3 regions of the Photorhabdus aballayi genome follow, and region 3 is predicted to be linked to each of the others. Evidence: predicted binding sites of a transcription regulator. Region 3 holds the regulator's gene; each other region holds the start of a gene.

Region 1 (2,251 bases), on a different contig from region 3:
TGCCGATTCACGGATTGCCCGACGCTCAACTTGAGTTGCGCCAACAGGTACACAAACCAAAACTCGCGGGCTTGGACGCATGAAACTGTTGCTATGAACTTGCTTAATAAAGTGTTGCAGCATCTTCTCAGTAACATAAAAATCAGCAATCACCCCATCTTTCATCGGACGAATTGCCGCAATATTACCCGGTGTTCGACCCAGCATTTGCTTTGCTTCCTGCCCAACGGCAGCAACACTTTTCGATGAACCTGCACGATCCTGACGGATTGCGACAACCGAAGGTTCATTCAATACAATACCCTGACCTTTGACGTAGATAAGGGTATTGGCGGTACCCAAGTCAATAGACAAGTCGTTGGAAAACATGCCACGAAATTTTTTAAACATAGCGAAAGGATAATCCTGCAAGCTGGGGACGGAACAAAACCCGTCTACTCTACCAACCACATGAAGCAGCGACAAGGCGCACAAGCACCTGCTTCAATAAAAAAGTGGCTACGTTATTCATATCAACAGCGCGATATTCTACGTTACTTCTCCCAAACGGAGCAGAAAAAAACTGCATAAAAATGGGTTAATTTTACCAATTGTTCCATAACGAAATGCAAGAACCACCTAATTTTGCATAATTCAACATTATGGTGCCACTGGATGATACCACTGGCACCGTACCGGCTAAATCCGCTGCTGCTTTTTGACCAATAGCTATTCCGGTAAGCTCATATCAAATTCATGCCTATAAACTCATACCTCTGCTCGCCATTACCAACACTTAACCACAAGTACGTAGTCTGTGTAGTGAGCAAATTAATGATGTAATAAACTACGACTAAAATACAATACTTTCTGCTAAAAAATAATAAAAAACAGAATTTTCTGAAATAGAACGCCATATGCAACTAATGCTGGAATATGACAATGAGATTACAGATAAAAATGCGGATAAATTCTGTTTTATAATCCATCAACACTTTATTTTTTCTTATCTACCTTATGTAAATTACTCATTTTTATCTATCCTTATTTAATGACAAAATTGATTACAGAGAACGGAACAATAATGAAAGCCCTGCTACTCAAACAACAACAGAACCAATTATCAGCGTCCATAGAAGAAATTGATGCTTCTCATCTTCCCGTGGGAGACGTTACCGTCGATATTCACTGGTCAACTCTCAACTATAAAGACGCATTAGCAATCACAGGCAAAGGGAAAATTATCCGCCAATTCCCGATGATACCGGGTATTGATTTCTCTGGCATTGTACACAGTACCGAAGATCCCCGTTTTCATATCGGTCAACATGTATTATTAACCGGCTGGGGTGTAGGAGAAAATCATTGGGGTGGACTGGCGGAACAAGCCAGAGTTTCAGGCGAGTGGTTGACACCTTTACCTGCCGGTCTGGATAGCAGACAAGCAATGATCATTGGTACTGCTGGTTTTACCGCAATGCTGTGCGTTATCGCCCTGGAACAAGGCGGCGTTAAGCCAGAAAGTGGTGATGTTGTTGTGACAGGCGCCAGCGGTGGTGTAGGGAGTACGGCGATAGCCCTACTCTCACAACTTGGCTATTCCGTTGTTGCCGTTAGCGGTAGACAAGAAAATCATGAATATTTGTTATCCCTAGGAGCAAAAAAAGTTTTGCCACGCCATGAATTTAGCCAACCACCTCGTCCACTGGAAAAACAGCTTTGGGCCGGAGCTATTGACACTGTAGGCGATAATGTACTGGCAACAATACTGGCTCAAACTCACTATAACGGCACCGTTGCAGCCTGCGGCCTCGCCGGTAATGCAAATCTGCCAACCACAGTGATGCCATTTATTTTACGTAACGTACGTCTGCAAGGCGTAGAGTCCGTCACCGTTCCATCAGCCAAACGACCTGCTGTGTGGCAACGCCTGCAAGAGCTGTTACCCGCTTCTTTTTATCGGCAGGCAACAACTGAGATAACACTGGAGCAAACAGTGGAATATGCTAATAAATTGATAGCTAACCAGGTTACAGGACGTACTTTAGTAAGAGTTCGTTAAGAATTGTGATTAGCCTCTAAAGTAGAGTGGTTTTATTCTTGACATTTTTTCTGATAAGACCAGTATTTAGCTGCTAAATGCTACGATATGATTATAATGTCGCGCTTTATCGTGGAAATAAACTGAGTAGCTGTTACAAAAAGATGACAAATCGTTAATATCGGATTATGTTGGAGCATTGTTGACAAATCGCCGGAGATACCAGCACAA
Region 2 (2,251 bases), on a different contig from region 3:
CATCATCATGTGTCAGGTTTTCTTGATCGGTTCCTTTATTAACATAAGAAAGCCCATGATCTGAAAAATAAAGCATCGTCCATCTTACATGATGCTTATTAGCCTCAGATGCAATTTCAGAAAGCAGCTCATCTGTATTCGATATACTTTTTACATAACAAGAAATTTCTTCCGATTGTAAGAACAGATCATATTTCCCATTCGTTCTAACGCACGCCTGTGGGTGAGATCCCATCAGGTGAATAACAATCAGCTTTTTCTTCTTTTCTGGTATTAATGCCTGTTTAATGTAAGGCACCAATTTATCATCAGGCAAATAACGCCGGTCATCAGAATTTCCACTTTTCAGGAAGTGGACACTATCTGCCTGTTGTCCAATCAACGCAACCGGAGAATCAAAAGCACTCTTCATCCCCTGATTAGATATCCAATAAGTATAAAATCCGGCTTTTTTCGCCAACGTTATGACACTATCATTCAAATTGATCGCATTCTCACCTTTCAGAGCCAGTGAGTTAGTCAAAGATAACTGGGTAGATGCCGCTGATGAGATATAATTTGTAAATATCTTGCCATTAGCCTTGTCCAACCACGGCGTATTGTTATAAGGAAAACCATACGCATTCATAAAGTCCTTTCTAACACTTTCACCAATGACCATGATATAAGTTTCATATTTATCCTCTTTTACCACAGGCTGCCAAGAATCTTTCTGCTTTATTATTTCAGCGAACCTGATTCTTTCTGAATTAACTTCTTTATAGCTTTCAACGACATCACTAAAAAACCTAATTTCAGGTAATCCTGATGCCAATAAATTAAAATCAGGATTGAAATCGGAATTTATATACCCTTTTACCGGTGACCAGAAAGCTGACAATACAGAAAATAGTGATAAAAATATTATACTCTTTCTCTTCAGCGTTACTCTTACCTTAAAAGATAAAATCATTAATATAATAGTAGCCAACACCACTAAATAGGTAAAAATAGGTAACCCGCTGATATATTCTAACGCTTCATTTTTATTAGTATAAATTAAAGACCCTACTGAATTGACATCGGGAAAACCATAATTCAATCCTACAGGAGAATAGATCACGCCAATGAATCCAATCATGAATACCAAGATATAATATATATATTTGTTAAGATTGGACAATAATATCAGAATTGAAAAAGCACTAAATACATATATAAACTTTAGCTGATATCCAAGGCTTAAATGGGCCAATGAAATAAAACCAAATAAGCATATCAAAGTGAAATTTTCTTGGATTTTTTTACTCAACAACATACTTACTCATTTCCTTTAAATAAATCGATAACAATAAAACACCAAAAAATTCATAACCTTTTCTTATTAATAGAAGTGGTTTTACAATAAGAAAATCTGCGGCTAGTCAGCTACCATCATGATGCAACTTCAAGCTGTATCATTCAGATTGCTACACCGAGCCATTAAACTAACGCATAAAAAAACACCTTACTCATTCATCTGTAACTTAGTTAAGGATTTCCTCAGCCTGAACAGTTATTAGTCTTCAATTTTTGATTAACAGCATGTAAATAATATGCGTTTTTTTTGTTAATAGCAAAAACTCTGAATATATCGATCCTGATCGTGATTTTAAACTATACTTAATGAGTAGCTTATGCACGAAGACATATATCTGAGAACAACGATAACTAACTGAAAGATAGTTAAAATATCTACCTTGAGCACTGTGTATCTCAAAGAAACATTATTCTCTTAATCAATATTCAGTAAAGAGAAAGCTAGTCAGGTCAAGTTATTGGTTGTTAAAAGCTATTATGAACATTAACCACTAAAATTGATGACCTAGCCCAAGCTTTTCATACGGCAGCGACTATGTCGATATTCCAGTAAATCCAGCCAGGAAAATTCAATAAGATATTGACAATAGATGGCACACATGGAAAGAATCATCTCAAAACCATTAGGAGATTAGTGATGAATGAAAAATTCTATCAATTAAAAATAACGCTTATAGATTCAAAACCGGCTATTTGGCGGCAATTTGTCGTTCCAGCCTCTATTTCCTTTGACCGGCTGCATGACGTGATACAGATCGTGATGGGATGGCAGGATAGTCATCTACATGAATTCCGTATTGGCAAACTGCGACTAACAGAAATGCCAGAAAGCCCATCTGATGGCAAGGAAGAAGATTTATACCGTCTAACTGACCTGATTAAACAAAAAGGGCGATCTTTTACTTATATCTAT
Region 3 (2,251 bases):
ACTGACATCAATTTGAGTCCCTTTAGGGGTATGGTTAACTGCGTTATAAACCAAATTCGACATTGCGCTGCGAAGCTGCTCTTCATTGCCGAACACTTTAAGTCCTTCACCAATATCAAAATTAATCTTATAACATTCATTACCCAGCGCTGTGGCTTCCTGACGCAATACTTTAAGCATCAAAGGCACATCAACCACTTCATTCATATCAATCTGGGGAGCGACTTCAATTTTAGACAGTTGCAACAATTGCTTCACCAAACTGTCCAGCCTTCGGGTTTGCTCCTGCATCGTATTCAACGCTTTCTTATTTAGCGGATTATCCTGCATCATTTCCAAATAACCCTGCAAGACAGTTAAAGGGGTACGCATTTCATGACTGACATTGGCAAAAAAATCACGACGGGCATTTTCCAGTGTTCGTTTCTGAGTCACATCTCTGGCAACCATTAAGAACTGGCCCTCAGAATAAGGCATCACCCGAAACTCAACAGTGAAACCATTATTTAACTCAATGGATAAAGGACGTGAAAAATCTCTGGAAAGAATATATCGGCTAAAATCAGGGTAGCGAAGTAAATTGAAAATGTGCTGCCCATTGTCTTCAGGCCAACGAAAACCGAGTAAATGTTGCGCCAAACGGTTGCACCAAAAAATATTACCTTCCGTCGTCATCATTACAATGGCATCAGGCAATGATTCCGCCCCGCTACGAAACCGTTTGATCAACAGCGCCAACTCACGACGCCGCTTTCGATTCCGTTGCTGCATCTGGTGAATACCATAAAAAATAGGCTCCCACCCTCCTCTCCCCGACGGCGGCAACATACTGCGATCCAACCATAACCAATTCGAAAGTTTCAGCAAGTTATAACCATGCCATATCAACACCAACAATACCGAAACAAATAAACACCAGGATAAATGACCAATAAATATCGACAAAATTAACGCAGGTAAACAAAAGAGAAACAGTTCTGAAACCAGTTTCTTCCAAGATAAACGTTCTAACACATTAGATTCTCCGGTGCGTGGATTTAGTAACGGGTAGAAAAACGATAACCCGTACCACGAACGGTCTGCACCATTTTATCATGGCCGCCAATCTCTAATACTTTACGTAAACGGCGAATATGGACATCAACAGTTCTATCTTCAACATAAACATTTGCTCCCCAAACATAATTAAGCAACTGTTCACGGCTATAGACCCGTTCAGGGTGAGTCATAAAGAAGTGCAGTAATTTAAATTCCGTCGGCCCCATATCCAGCGCTTTATCCTGGCTGGTCACTCGATGGGACGTTGAATCCAAAACCAAGCCATTCATTTCGATAATATCTTCCATGACCATCGGCGAAATACGCCGCAATACCGCTTTAACTCTGGCAACCAGCTCTTTAGGAGAGAAAGGCTTGGTAATATAGTCATCTGCCCCAACTTCAAGGCCACGCACCCGATCTTCCTCTTCACCGCGGGCAGTTAGCATCATCACCGGAATATCACGGATATTACTATTCCGTTTCATCTGTTTAATTATCTGCAAACCAGAACCGCCGGGAAGCATCCAATCCAATAATACTAAATCAGGATATGGCTCAGATAAACATGCCAACGCAGAATCATAATCCTCTGCTTCTACCGGCTGATACCCATTTTTTTCCAGAACAAAACAGACCATCTCACGAATCGGAGCTTCATCTTCAACTACCAGAATGCGTCTTGCCATGATTAATCCCGTTAATATATTGAGATAAACGCTACTCAGTTTGAAAAAGCATTATGCGTCAGTTTTATGACAAATTTATGAAATCCTGCCTTGGTTATCCTCCATCTGCAATCTATTTCGCAATAATTAACTCAACAATTGTCATATTTCATAATGAATGCGAAGCCGTTCGAAGATATATTCACGAAATCAGATTTAAAAGCGACATCGAGAATACAGCGATTATAATCATGCTTCACTTTAACCAATGACGGCGAAACTATGCGTATTATTCACACTTCGGACTGGCATCTTGGCCAATATTTTTTTACAAAAAGCCGGGCTGCCGAACATCAACATTTTCTGCGCTGGCTGATTAAACAGGTTGAACATTATCAGGTCGATGCACTAATTGTTGCCGGAGATGTATTTGATACCGGCTCACCGCCTAGTTACGCCCGTGAGCTATATAATCGCTTTGTCGTTGAGCTACAACCGACCGGTTGCCAGTTAATTATCCTTGGCGGCAACCATGATTCAGTAGC

Evidence for each region. The regulator PhoB, encoded in region 3, activates phosphate uptake and scavenging genes when phosphate is short. The targets are predictions, from matches to a motif close to CTGTCATAAAACTGNCNNAT.
Region 1: acuI (acrylyl-CoA reductase (NADPH)) is a predicted target of PhoB. The motif match lies at 914-933, and genes of this name have one in related genera.
Region 2: OO184_RS13820 (phosphoethanolamine transferase) is a predicted target of PhoB. The motif match lies at 1,456-1,475, and genes of this name have one in related genera.

Annotation. Positions count from the first base shown of each region.
Region 1 is NZ_JAPFCD010000035.1:29,255-31,505, forward strand. Features, by position in the region: gene mreB (rod shape-determining protein MreB) at 1-390, opposite strand, end outside; gene acuI (acrylyl-CoA reductase (NADPH)) at 1,064-2,041, shown strand; gene aroQ (type II 3-dehydroquinate dehydratase) at 2,251-2,251, shown strand, end outside.
Region 2 is NZ_JAPFCD010000026.1:16,821-19,071, forward strand. Features, by position in the region: gene OO184_RS13820 (phosphoethanolamine transferase) at 1-1,297, opposite strand, end outside; gene OO184_RS13825 (plasmid pRiA4b ORF-3 family protein) at 1,976-2,251, shown strand, end outside.
Region 3 is NZ_JAPFCD010000038.1:23,738-25,988, reverse strand. Features, by position in the region: gene phoR (phosphate regulon sensor histidine kinase PhoR) at 1-1,014, opposite strand, end outside; gene phoB (phosphate regulon transcriptional regulator PhoB) at 1,038-1,727, opposite strand; gene sbcD (exonuclease subunit SbcD) at 1,989-2,251, shown strand, end outside.